Prosthecobacter dejongeii: one gene and its partner. Each later gene encodes a partner of the first gene's protein in a complex. Links are inferred from orthologs where the notes say so. Each region holds a gene or a part of one and is shown in the gene's direction. Other genes may lie near its edges.

Region 1 (8,134 bases):
AGCCTGCACAGTCACTACTGCGCGGAACACTGCACCGCCATGCGCGAAAGGGTGGCGGAGATGCGCACCCCTCCGCTGGGGCTGGAGAAGATTCCTGATTCTCACCTGGACCTCTTCTTCAAAGAGATCCAAAACGCACCCACCACGGCTCAGTTACTCATCGGCCTCTATGACTATGCTTTCCCGGCCCTGCTTCGGGGACTGCGACGACACGTGGCGGAAACCAATCCCTTGAGTGATCACCCCAGCCTGCGCATCTGCCGTTTTGCGGCCTTAGAGATCGCCGAAGTTGTGGAATACGGCACCCAGGCGGTGAAATGCGTGGTTAGTGAAAAACAGCGGGGAGAATCGGCTTCTTGGGTCTTGTTGTTACAGTCTTTGTTAGACGCGGCTGGTGATTTGGATGGTGCCTTAGAGAAAAAAGCTCTCACCCAACCTTTGCAATTCAGCCAGCAGCCACGTGCGTATGAGAAGCTGCCCCAGCGGGATGAGCGCTTTCCAGATCCCTACAACATGGGCGTCCATGCCGAGGAGTTTCTTTACGATCCTCGATTCCAGAGCCGTGACAAGACCCTGATGATGTACTACAAACGGCTGCGTGAGATCGACGTGCCGGAGATGATGGCCACCATTTTGACAGAGACTGAGGCCAAGCCCTGGGGTTATTACAAAGACATGACCCGCCAGCTCTGGGATGAGGCCCGCCACGCCATGATGGGGGAGGTGGGGTTTGTGAAGCTGGGCATTGATTGGCCCCAGCACGTCATGGTGAATTTCACTTGGTCCCTGGGGCTGAACTCTCAACTTCTTCCCTGGGAAAGACATGCGGTGCTCTACTTTATCGAACAAGGGCTCATGACCAAGACGGGCAAACGCTTCGAGTGGGAAGTGGGTGCGGAATCCGGCGATCCTCTCAGCAAACTCTTTCAGGACTACGACTGGGCTGATGAGGTGCTGCATGCCCGTATCGGCCGGGACTGGTATGTCAGTGCTTTTGGAGATCAAAAAGAGGCGATTGATTTCGGCAGTGCCTGCTGGAGCAAGGTGCTTAGCAACTGGAGTGCCTGGAAAGAGGAAGGGAAAACAGACCACCGCAACTGGTGGCCAGGGCTTTACCAAAACTTCTGCGAGCGACAGGGCCTCCAGCCAGACCCCCAGGCCCTGGCGTTTGCGACTACCTATGAGGCCACCCGGGCAGATCTGGAAAAACTGGCTGCCAGCGCATGATCTCCGTTCATTCATGGGGAAGACTCGCCTGTGTGAGAACGTACTGAGGGGCGCATACTAAAAGCGCATTTATCTAGCCATTCGTTCCGGGGTTGCTAGCATCGCGCCTTTTCAAACCCCCATGGCTGCTGATTCTACCTCACCCCTCGACCGCGCCCGGCGGAAGGCCTTCATCCGCCTGCTGCCTGTTCTCTTCATCAGCTACATGATCGCGTATGTGGATCGTGTGAATGTGGCCGTTGCGAAGCTGACGATGATGAAGGACATGCCGGCCTTCACGGATGCCGTCATTGGTTTTGGCAGCAGCTTATTCTTTATTGGCTATTTCCTGCTAGAAGTCCCCGGCACCCTGATGGTGGAACGTTGGAGCGCGCGGAAGTGGATCTGCCGCATCATGGTCACATGGGGTATGATGGCGGGTCTCACGGCCTTCGTCCGCACTCCGGTGGAGTTCTACACCGTGCGCTTTCTTCTAGGGTTAGCGGAAGCTGGCTTTTTTCCTGGGGTCATCGTTTATCTGACGCACTGGTTCACTTCGCGAGATCGGGCCAAGGCGCTCTCCTACTTCCTGGTGGCCACACCCTTTGCTCAGATGCTCAGCCCCATCTCCAATTGGGTGCTTAAATACGGCACCACCGAGGTCCTGGCGAATGGTGAGACGCTCGTGCACCCGAAGCTCCTAGGCCTCGTCGGCTGGCAGTGGGTGTACATCCTGTGGGCCATCCCCGCCGTCGTCTTGGGCATCGGTGTCCTTTGGCTCCTCACGGATCGCCCGCGTCAGGCCACTTGGCTTACACAGGAAGAGCGTGATGCTCTGGAAGCCGAGTTAGAACGCGAGCGCCAGCTCAAAACCAAGGGCAAACGCATGACCCTTTTGGAGGCTTTTTCGCATCCCAAGGTGCTGCTGCTCTGCGCCGCTTACTTTTTCATCACCACGTGCAGCCACAGCATGGAGCTTTTCATGCCCAGCGTGATCAAGGATTGGTACAACGTCAGTCGGGATCAATTCACGTGGCTCATCGTGCTGCCACCTTTGCTAGCGCTGTGCGGTCAGCTTTTCGGGGGGTGGAGCTCGGACCGCTTCCAGGAGCGCCGTCTCCACGCCTGCATCCCCATTGCCATCGGTGGTATCGCCATGCTGCTGGCCCCGCTTTCTCATGGGAATCTGTTTTGGACGATGGTCTGCCTCATGGTCACCTTTGCCGGATTTAAGACCTACATGCCCGCCTTTTGGTCCCTCCCCAGTCTCTTCCTCGCGGAAGCCGCAGCCGCAGGCAGCATCGGTCTCATCAATTCCGTGGGAAACCTGGGCGGGGCGGTGGGGCCCTCCATCATCGGTTGGATCAAAACCAACACGGGTTCTTACATCAGTGGCTTTTACTTCCTGGGCAGCTCCATGCTGATTGCCTCCCTCATCGTATTCTTTCTCGGCCTGGGCACTCGCAAGCCGAAGTCGGTCGAGGAAACGTGAACAGTTGCGTACTTTCCAGAAACGGCTATCTCCACGGCTCTTATGAGCGAATTCAAACTTCTTGTGACAGGCTGCAAGGGCCGCATGGGCCAGGCAGTCATCAGTGCTGCTGCAGCGCAGGGCGTGCCTGTGGGGGCGGGCATTGATGTGGGGGACTCTCTTTCGGATGCTCTGTCGAAGTGCTCCTGCACGATTGATTTCTCCTCTCACCATTTCACGAATGAATTGCTAACGGAGTCCCTTCGTTTGGGAAAGAGTCTCGTTATCGGCACCACGGGTCACACCGACGAAGAACTGGCTCAGATCAAGGAAGCCTCCAAGACGATCCCGGTGGTCTTCGCGTCGAATTTCAGTGTCGGTGTGAACACCCTCTTCTGGCTCACACGCAAGGCGGCGGAACTCCTTGGCCCGGACTTTGACCTGGAAGTGGTGGAGATGCATCACCGCATGAAAAAGGATTCCCCCAGCGGCACTGCCCGCACTTTGGTGGAGATCTTGGCTGATGTCCGTGGTCTGGATTATGATACCGACTGTCGTCATGGCCGTTTTGGCGATGTGGGGGCCCGCACGCCGAAGGAGATCGGCGTCCACGCCTTGCGCGGTGGGGATGTCGTGGGAGATCACACCGTCGTTTTTGCGAATGTGGGCGAGCGTGTGGAACTCACTCATAAAGCTAGCAGCCGTGATACCTTCGCAGGCGGTGCCGTACGTGCCGCTCGTTGGTTGGCCGATAAACCCGCCGGTCTTTATGACATGCAGGACGTGCTCGGACTGAAGTAAACAGCACGCTGTTTCCCCCTTCATGTCCGCTATCGCTTTTGGCATCGCCCTGGGGTCCAACTTGGGAGATCGGCGTGCGAACTTGGAGCAGGGGGTGGCGCATCTCCTCCATCGCATCCCTCAGGCCCAGCTCCTGGCGGGTGCTTCGTTGTATGAAACGGAGCCGGTGGATTGTGCGCCTGGAACCCAGGCTTTTTTGAATTCGGTGATTGAGCTTCAGGCGCCACTCACCCCTGTGGAGCTACATGCCCATTTGGTCGCAGTCGAGTCCCTGATGGGGCGCCCTCCTGAGCGTGCCCACCATGCCCCTCGCACATTGGATTTAGATCTCCTTTATGCGGGAGATTATGTCAGCACAGATCCCGTCCTCACGGTGCCGCATCCGCGTCTTCATCTGCGTCGATTTGTTCTCCAGCCTTTGGTGGAAATCCGCCCTCATCTGAAACTTCCTAGCCTGCCTGGAAAGATAAGCGAGGCCATGGCCGCCCTCTCAGACGAACCTGACAGTGTGCGCTTCGCTGGCACTTGGCGGTATCATCTCGTTGCTTGATGGATCCCTAGGTGACAGCAGGCCTTAAGGACGTATTCTGTGCCGCCCCATGTCTGAAAGTCACGCCACGCCCATCACCATTCCCATCCTTTATCGCCCCAATGTCGGGATTATCCTGACCAATGAGCAGGATGAGATTTTTGTCGCTGAGCGGATCAACATTCCTGGGGCTTGGCAGTTCCCTCAGGGCGGCATTGACGATGGCGAAGATGCAGAAACCGCCATGTATCGAGAGATGGCTGAGGAGATCGGGGTTACCCCAGATAAAGTGATGCTGCTCGAGCGTCGCGATGGTTACCGTTATGCCTTTGCCAAAGGTCGCCTGAAATACGGCATCTACGGTGGCCAGGAGCAGAGCTATTTCCGCTGTCGTTTTTTGGGTCAGGATAGCGATGTCAATCTCGCCGCCACTCATCAGGAGTTCAGCCACTGGCGCTGGATCAAGCCGGAAGAATTCCAGATGTCTTGGGTGCCCAAATTTAAACGGGCCGTTTATCGCCAGGTCTTTTTGGACTTCTTTGGGCTGGAGTTAGCTCCGGTTGAGAATTGAGCTTACCGCCTCTCTGTCTGCATGAGTCACCATCCACGCTTCTCTAAAGCCCGCGCTGAGTTGGGGGCGATGTCGTGGAATGTTCCGCAGGATGATTGGGACTCTCCGTGGAGCTTTGAGAGCGAGTGGACCCCTCCCTCCTATGCCAACGAAAAGAGGTCCAATTCCACGCGATCCTCCGCCACTCCATTGGTTGATCCAGGGGCACTGGAAAGCCCGCGTTTCACTCCCAGTTCACAGGCTCAGCCCGCTCATGTTCCTGACATTGCCGCTCATGGCACCGTCTTGAGATTTGAAGCTCCAGAGCCAAGACCACCTCCGCCAGCCCCGGCTCCCGCGACCGAAACAAAAGTCGCCAACCTCGTGGCAGAAGACATGCGTTTTAGGCCACCGGGAGTGCCTCCGAAAAAGCAAGCGCCCACTGCATTGCCCAAAGTGCCAGAGCCAGTCTCTCCGCTCGCGGCTGATCCAGAGATTCTCTTCCCACCTGCGGCTCCTCAGTCAGATCCTGAGCACCCTCATCCAACAGAGCGCCGGCGAAAGCGCACGCTCCGTCGTCGTGTTCATCGTCAGTCTTGGGGCACGTTGATCTCTTTGAGCTTGGGCACCTTAGGGTTTACCCTCCTAGCCTGGATTTACTTGCATGATTCGCCGCGCGAATCGGATGAGGATCTGCGCCCTGTCATGGCTGTGGACCAGACACCCGTGATCCAGGCACCCACCAAACTGCGAGCCTTTTTGGACTCGATCGTTCCTGTGGAGAACGTCTCCTTGCGCACACAGCCACCTTGGGCCTGGGACACGCCTTCACTGGCCACCTACATGCAGGTCAATGGCACCGCTTTAGACAATCTTCGAGATCTTTTGGAGGACTATGACTGGCATCCTCATCACTCGGACTGGTATCGTGAAGATGCCAGTTCCCGCTCAGGTTGGGGAAATGTAGGGACTCTCTTGCAGGCCCAGGCCTCTTACCTCGCCCGGCGTGGGGATGAGGAGCCTGCTTTTGTCGCGGCCATTGATCTGGCGGAAATAGCCCGGCGTTTGCAGGATGTCTGGGCTTGGCCAGGTTACATGGATCGGGGGCTAGAGCTGCAAACTGCTGCCGCTCAGATTTTGGCCGAGCTCTTGAAAGCCACCCGGCTGGATAGCGCCACGCTAGCCCGCTTTCAGAAAGAATTCAGCCAGTGCCAGCCAGAGGATGACCTCCTGCGTCAAGCCTGCGCAGCTTACTACATACATGAGAAGAAACTGCTGCTCGGTCCTGCCAGCGGGGAACTGCTAGATACCATGCCTGGAGGCCGCCTTCATCAGCGCCCTGGACGCCTTTTTTTTAAAGTGAACGAGACGCTTAGCCTCTTCGCCTCCGCTTTTCGTGATCTGCGAGATGAGATCAGCAGGCCCCCATACACGCGGCTTTCCGTTTCAGCCTCTCCTAGCCGCCGCATTCGTCTGACCCAGCCACGTTTTTACCACCCAAATTCCAGCGGAGAAACCTACTTCAGTGACCGCATTGCCCCTCGTTTGAAGCTGCCTGAAGCACACAGCCTGGCCCAGGCTAGGCATGGGCTGGTGCGTTGCCTTTTTGCCGTCAGGCGTTACTTGGCGGAAAAGCAGACTTTGCCTCGTCAGTTGAATGATCTTACTCCCACCTTTCTGCTGTCTCTCCCGGTGGATCCATTTTCTGGCGAGCCTCTGCAATACGATGCCAGCCGGGGGCTTTTGTCCTCAGTCGGGCTCAATCTGGTGGCTGAAGGTGGGCGCACCACCTCAATACCCATGGAAGATGAGCGTGAACCGACCGTCGAATTGGGGATTTCCATCGCCGTGCCAGTCAAAAAGTAAGCAAGCACGATCCCCCTCTTTCGGCCCTAGGTCGTATAGGCGCGGGTAACTTTGGCATGGATGAGAATCCTGACTTCTGAGCATCTGTAGTTAGGCCTGCATCCTGAACGCCTCAATGACGGCACCCAAGAAGAGCCTTTTAGCTTACCGAAGTTCACATAGATGTGGCTGAAGGACCTTGGCGTAAGATGTAAGAATTGTGTTAGAAGCATTTTTTCTATCTCAAAAACTCCGTTTTAAGCCAGATTAAAACGATGGCTTCAAACACCCAGGTCATTCCTCACCATGATGGGCTTGTGACGCGTGATGCACTCGCGGCATATCTCCATGTCTCCTGGCCGGAAACACCCGTCAGCATCTGGCTGCATCGTTTGGAATTTTGGTGGGATAAAAACCCCCACCGCGAGGCAGACTCGCATCTCGGCTACACGGCTCTTGCAGGGGAAGACATTGTGGGGTTTGGCGGCTTTATTCCCGCTATGTTTGCGTGGCAGGGACAGCCAGTCCCGGGCCTGTACGCCACCAGTTTTCGGGTGGATGAAAAGCACTCCAAAGCGGCTGCGAAGATGTTTCTCAACCAGCGCGAGGTCATGCAGAAGCACGTCATCGTCCATTCCACCCCTTTGCCCAAGATCCAGACGGCCTTGGTCAAAATGGGCGGGCGGGGGGAAACGCAGGTGACTTGCCACTACGTGGCTTTAGGCAAATTAGGTTATTTCAATGGCCAGCCACCCTGGCCAGCCCTGGCATCGGGCATGAAGATCGTGAGCGATCTCAATGAAGTGACCTCCCTCGCGCGCCCTTACCAGAAAGCAGATCGGATTGAAAAATGGACGACGGTGGACTCTCTGAAATGGTATTGCCTTTCGCCCATGCGCCAGCACTACTTCATCGGGGCGGTGGATGCAGCAGGGGTCTTGAGCTCCTATCTTTTGATCACCGCACGCCGCCGCCGTGGCATCGCAACTTGGGATGTGGTCGAGACATTTACCACCCGCGAAACTCCCGAGGAACTTATGGCTGTGCTGGGCACGTTGGTGCATGAGCCAGATCGGCTTCCAGGCCGGAGGCGCTTGCTGACGGTGACTGATTTTGGGGATGAGCCTTGGCTCGCCCAAATGCCGACTCTCATCCGCAGGAAAGAGCAGGTCTGTCATTACTTTCTGCTGCCTAAAGACCTGTCTCACGCGCCGAAACACACCGTGCTGGCAGAAGGAGATTTAGGCTTGTAAGTTGTTTACTTCTCTGGGTTAGGCATAGTGGAGGCTATGTCCTGCCACATTGAGCCTTACACTGACAGCGTCTCGGCGCGGGCAGAGTTAGTGCCTTTTTTGTGCCAGGAATTACCCGACGGCCCTTCTGAGGAACTTTGGCAACAGCGGTTGAAACACTGGTGGGATGAAAATCCCCATGCCAGTGATTCGGCCGAGCGCGGCTGGGTTTTGAAAGCGGCTGGTCGGCTGGTTGGTTTTCTGGGCTTTATTCCTGTGCGCTATGCCTTCGCTGGCCAGCCTGTGCCAGCCCTCATCGCCACAAGCTGGGTTGTGCAAGAGGGGTTTCGCCATGCGGCTTTGCCCATGGCGTTGAAGATGCAGCGACTGGCTAAGACGCACCTTTTGTTAGACTCCACCCCTAGCCTTGAAGTGCAGGCTTTGATCCTTCGCCTGGGGTGGATCGGGGAACTGAAGGTCCGTCGGCAGATGTTACCCCT
Region 2 (5,376 bases), on another replicon or contig:
TGCTTTTTCTAACCGCCTTGACCGTCGTTTTGCTGAGCTCCGTTCTTCTGGGAAGCGCGCCTTTGTGGCGTATATCGCTGCGGGGGATCCGACGCTGGAAGCGACGGTGGAGATGGTGCTGGCGCTGGAGCGGGCGGGGGTGGATGTGGTGGAGCTGGGGGTGCCGTTTTCGGATCCGCTGGCGGATGGGGTGGTGAACCAGATGGCGGCGGACCGTGCGCTGAAGGCGGGGGCGACTTTCCCGAAGGTGCTGGAGATGATCCGGGTGCTGAGGACGAGATCGCAGATCCCGCTGGTGCTGTTTACTTACCTGAACCCGATCTATACGTATGGGTATGAGTGCTTTCACACGGATGCGGTGGCGGCGGGTGTGGATGGGGTGCTGGTGCTGGATCTGCCGCCGGAGGAGGCGCTGCAGAATGCGGAGCTGAGGCCGACGCCGGAGCTGGCCCATATTCAGTTGATCGCGCCGACGTCGCCGCCGGAGCGGATCGAGCTGATCGCGCGGAATGCGGAGGGTTTTATTTACTATGTTTCGCGCCTGGGGGTGACGGGGGCGCAGGTGGAGGTGGCGACGGGGATCGCGGAGCAGGTGGCTGTGATCAAGCAGTTTACGGAGGTGCCGGTGTGTGTGGGCTTTGGGGTGTCTAACCCGGAGCAGGCGGCGACGGTGGCGAGTATGGCGGATGGGGTGGTGGTGGGGAGTGCGATCGTGAAGCTGATCGAGCGGGAGGGGGCGGCGGCGGATCTGGCTGACCAGGTGGAGGTGTTTGTGCGGCCTTTGGTGGCGGCGGTGAAGGGGCTGGTGTGAGGTGTGTTGACGCGTGGGTTTTTTTGCTTTTTTGTTTTATTTTTTTGATTTTTATGACTCTGAATTTTTGGAAGATGAATGGGGCGGGCAATGATTTTGTCATGCTGGACAATCGGGATTTGTCTCTGGTGCTTTCGGGGGAGGTGATTGCGCGGCTGTGTGATCGGCATCGGGGGATCGGTGCGGATGGGCTGCTGTGTGTGGAGCCGGCGAGGGAGGGGGGGGATTTTAGGATGCGCTATTACAATGCGGATGGGGGGGAGGCGGAGATGTGTGGGAATGGGGCGCGGTGTTTTGGCCGGTTTGTGAATCGGCTGCATGAGGATGGGCTGACGCGGGTGCGCTTTGAGACGCTGGCGGGGATGATTTCGGCGGAGTTTGAGGGGGACCAGGTGCGGATCAATATGAGTGCGCCGCATGGGCTGACGCTGGGGGCGGTGCTGCCGGTGGGGGGGGAGGTGCTGACGGTGCACTCTGTGAATACGGGGGTGCCGCATGCGGTGGTGTTTGTGGAGGATCTGGAGGGGGTGCCTGTGCGTGAGTGGGGGGCGGGGCTGCGCTACCATGAGGCGTTTCAGCCGCGGGGGACGAATGCGAATTTTGCGAAGGTGGTGGCGCCGGGGAGCATTGCGATCCGGACGTATGAGCGCGGGGTGGAGGATGAGACGCTGGCGTGTGGGACGGGTATGGTGGCGTGTGCTTTGATCCACCACGAGCTGACGGGGGCTGCGAGCCCGGTGAGTGTCTTGGTCAAGGGGGGGGATACGCTGCGGGTGGGCTTTACGGAGGTGGCTCCGCATGAATATTCTGATGTGACGCTTTTTGGCCCGGCGGATTTTGTTTTCCAAGGCTCTGTTACTCTCTAATTTCTTTTTTTTACTCTCATGTTCGCAGGAACCCATACCGCTATTGTTACCCCTTTTCTCAACGGTCAGCTCGATGAGGATGCGCTGAAGAAGCTGATCGATTTTCAATTCGACCATGGTGTGTCGGGCGTGGTGCCGTGTGGTACGACGGGGGAGTCACCGACGCTGGACTATGATGAGCATGAGCGTGTGGTGAAGCTGACGGTGGAGTTTGCTAGGGGCCGGGGTGTGGTGATGGCGGGCACGGGATCTAACAGCACGCGGGAGGCGATCGAGCTGACGCAGGAGGCGGAGGCTGCGGGGGCGAATGCGTCTCTGCAGGTGGCGCCGTATTACAATAAGCCGACGCCGGAGGGGCTGTACCAGCATTTTAAGGCGATCGCGGATAATACGAAGTTGCCGATCATGCTGTATAGCATCCCGGGGCGATGCGGGATCGAGATCGGGCTGGATGTGGTGGTGCGGCTGGCGGAGAGCTGCCCGAACATTCGTGCGATCAAGGAGGCTGGGGGGAACCCTGAGCGGGTGAGCCAGATGAAGCAGGTGCTGCCGGCGGATTTTGAGATTCTTTCTGGGGATGATGGTCTGACGCTGCCGTTTATGTCGGTGGGTGGGGTGGGGGTGGTGAGTGTGGCCTCGAACCTGATCCCGCAGCAGATCAGTGATCTGGTGAAGCTGGCGCTGAAGGGTGACTTTGCGGGAGCGCTGGCTATCCATCAACAGTATTACCCTCTGTTTGCGGCTTTCCTGAAGCTGGCGACGAATCCGATCCCAATCAAGACGGCGATGGCGCTGGCTGGGCATTGCACGAATGAGCTGCGCCTGCCGCTGGTGCCGATGGAGGAGGCGAAGACGGAGGAGCTGCGCGCGACTCTGACGAAGCTGGGGCTGGTCTAACCGAGGGCGTGTCTGTGATGAGCTATTGATCTTCCGTGAGGGGGATCAATGGCTGATGTGGCATGAAGCGGGCGGTTTTGGCTGGGCGAGGGCTTTTTCCAAAATGGCGTCTAGGTGGGTGACGGGGAGGGAGTAGTGGCCTTCCTCGGCGAGCCATTCGGTGGTGGTGTGGGGCATGATGCTGGCGAGTTTTTCGGTGTAGCGCCAGTCGATGTTACGGTCTTGTTTGCCATGCCAGAAGTGGATGGGGTAACCGATGGAGCCGACTTCGAAACCCCATTCGGAGAGGTAGATATCGGCATCGGCAATGACGGCTTTGGGGCCACGACGAAGGGCCTCGAGCATACCTGCGCGTACTTTTTCAAAGACGATGGGGTCTTTTAAAACGGCACGGTCTGCGCGGCCGAGCATTTTCATGAGCCATTTGAGTGGGGCTTGATCGGGGTGGCCACGGGCTATTTTTTCGCCCAAACGCAGGATGATGCCGAGGACGGTGGGGAAGGCATGGCGCAGGCGGATCATCATGCGGTATAGCCAAAACATGTGCTCGTAGCCCAGGAAGGTGAGCGGGGGGGCACCGCAGATGATGGTGGCGCTCAAGAGGCGCTGAGGCATGTGGAGGGTGGTGACGAGGACGTAGGGGCCGCCGCCGGACCAGCCGAGGATGTGGAATTGATCTAGGGCGAGATGGTCTGCGAGCTCCGTTAGGAGTGGGGGCCAGTCTTTGAGTTCGCGTCCTTCATGGAAGTCGGAAAGCCCAATGCCTGGGCGATCTGGGGAAATAAAGCGCAGGCCGTATTTTTTGCCCGCTTCATCCATCAAAGCTCCCTGAATGCGCGCGCTGGGCCAGCCGTGAAAGTAAAAGCAAGGGGTGCCCTTAGGGTCACCATGCAGGGCATAGCCTAACGTGCGTCCTGTGGACAATCGAAAAGTATGGTCAGCCATGCGTTGTTAAAGGGGGGGGAGGGGAGTGTGGAAAGTAGAGCTGAGATGGGCTTCTCGCAATCGGCATCCCATGAGTAAATGGGGCATCTCCTGGCAAGTGGTGGATTCGGATGTTTTAACTTCTCTCTTTTCTAAAAAGGGTCTCAGATAAAACGCGATTGCACGCCGACAAACCCCCTCTAATCTTGAAGCGCGCTCATGAAAACTGTCCCAGCAATCCTCGCCCTCGCCGCTCTTATTCTCGTTTCCGCTTCTTGTGATAAACATTCCTGGGAGGAAACAAAAGTATTGCATGAAGGCATGCACAAGGAAGGTCATGGTGATGCTCATCACGGTAAAGCAGAGGAGCACGCGAAACCTGCCGCTCATGCTCCTGAGGCTGCTAAGCCTGCTGCGCATTGAGTTCGCGAATCCGAGGAAAGACTTTCGCTGGCTTTCCCGTTATTTTGTAGAGTCCTTTAGGCTCACTTTGGTAAAATATCCAGAGTGAGCTTTTTTTTGAGCATCTCCCGTAGAAAAGAATCTAAATATCGATGGTTATTCCTTTTGCTCACTTTTCGTCTCGTCCGCGTCTTGTAAGAACCGGCGTGGTGAAGTTTTTTCGTGGATTTTCTATCTTGATGTTGCTGGGGACTTTGGCAATTGCTCCCCTAGCTTTTTCACAGCAGTCTGTGACAAATGTTCCTATCAGAGCTTTAGATGCTCTCGCCAGTGAAAATATCTGGCAAATCACGACGGATCAATTTCAGCAGCATTTTGAAAAGATTGGCCTGCAATGGCTTTCTGAAAAACGCGATCAAGCACGTTTTTTTGGTCCCGGGCTGAGTTTGTGGCAAGGGCAGCTCAAGGTGACTGAAGCGATTGTTAATTTCAGTTCCGAAGGCCAGCCTAATCGCATCAGCCTTTCTATTTTTAATCGTGGGGATAGTGACAGCGAGTTTGTAAATCGCGAGAAATTTGAAGCTTTAGTTGAAAGTCATCGGACTAAGATTGGCCAGATCCTAGCGGTGTCTTCAACGGAGCGCGGGAAGGACAAAACTTCGGCTGTTGCTGCTGAGGGTTACGTTTGGGTCAAGCCTCCTACGGCTTACCTCCTCGAATATTCCTTCCAGCGAGAGGTAAAGTCTCGCGACTTACCGTTTCGTCCAGAGTTTATCCGTTTATTGATGGCTCCGGTTCCTAAAACGGGGACGACCCCAGGAGGGGGGGCTGTGGCTGCTAAGGCATCTTCAGTCACGAAGGACTCTCTAGCGACGAATTTGAAGCGTGAGGAAAATGGGGATGTCGTCATTGCAAATGTCCCGATGGTGGATCAGGGGCCCAAAGGTTACTGTGCAGTCGCTACTGCGGAGCGGGTTTTTAAATACTATGGTATCCCCGTAGATCAGCATGAGATGGCCCAGGTGGCTGATAGTAGCAGCGATGGGGGAACAAGCCCGGCTAAGATGTATGAAGCTTTGAATAAGCTGGAAGGGCGTCTTCGGGTACGAGTCAGAGTCATCGAAAATTGGGATTACAAGACGTTCATGGACATGGTGGGAGATTACAATAAAGAGGCCAAACGAGCTGATAAGCGTGAGGTCAGCGCGGCCCCACGTGGTGGCACCATTTACATTGATGAGATCTATGGTGCTATGGATGGTGAGGTTCTCAAAACCTCACGTATTGGCCGTGACCGTTCAGGCTTTGGCAAATTCCAGCGCAGCATTACTGGGTTGGTTGATCAGGGAATCCCCGTCATGTGGGGTGTAATGCTAGGGCTCTTGCCTGAGCCGGAAATTCCCCAGGCTTCAGGAGGTCACATGCGCCTCATTATTGGCTACAACCTCAAAACCAACGAGTTTCTGTACACCGACT

What was found.
Region 2: the proteins of HNQ64_RS18570 (region 1) and dapF are in contact, whole or in part, in a solved structure (PDB 5YGU), measured with the Escherichia coli proteins. The link is inferred for Prosthecobacter dejongeii from one-to-one orthologs.

Annotation. Positions count from the first base shown.
Region 1 is NZ_JACHIF010000009.1:79,329-87,462, reverse strand. What follows is about bases 2,906-5,827. They hold HNQ64_RS18570 (RNA pyrophosphohydrolase), read left to right. Parts: upstream 2,906-4,077; coding sequence 4,078-4,578; downstream 4,579-5,827. Other genes in these bases: HNQ64_RS18565 (hypothetical protein), read left to right, coding at 4,600-5,827; folK (2-amino-4-hydroxy-6-hydroxymethyldihydropteridine diphosphokinase), read left to right, coding at 3,501-4,028; dapB (4-hydroxy-tetrahydrodipicolinate reductase), read left to right, coding at 2,906-3,478. Also shown: HNQ64_RS18590 (hypothetical protein), read left to right, coding at 1-1,227; HNQ64_RS18585 (MFS transporter), read left to right, coding at 1,349-2,698; more of dapB, read left to right, coding at 2,741-2,905; more of HNQ64_RS18565, read left to right, coding at 5,828-6,423; HNQ64_RS18560 (hypothetical protein), read left to right, coding at 6,678-7,655; HNQ64_RS18555 (hypothetical protein), read left to right, coding at 7,692-8,134. UniProt on the Escherichia coli protein: Master regulator of 5'-end-dependent mRNA decay.
Region 2 is NZ_JACHIF010000004.1:294,372-299,747, forward strand. Bases 1-2,770 are described here. They hold dapF (diaminopimelate epimerase), read left to right. Parts: upstream 1-864; coding sequence 865-1,677; downstream 1,678-2,770. Other genes in these bases: trpA (tryptophan synthase subunit alpha), read left to right, coding at 1-811; dapA (4-hydroxy-tetrahydrodipicolinate synthase), read left to right, coding at 1,696-2,574; HNQ64_RS11755 (alpha/beta fold hydrolase), read right to left, coding at 2,620-2,770. Also shown: more of HNQ64_RS11755, read right to left, coding at 2,771-3,519; HNQ64_RS11760 (hypothetical protein), read left to right, coding at 3,718-3,921; HNQ64_RS24335 (C39 family peptidase), read left to right, coding at 4,191-5,376. UniProt on the Escherichia coli protein: Involved in the succinylase branch of the L-lysine biosynthesis and in the biosynthesis of the pentapeptide incorporated in the peptidoglycan moiety. Catalyzes the stereoinversion of LL-2,6-diaminopimelate (L,L-DAP) to meso-diaminopimelate (meso-DAP).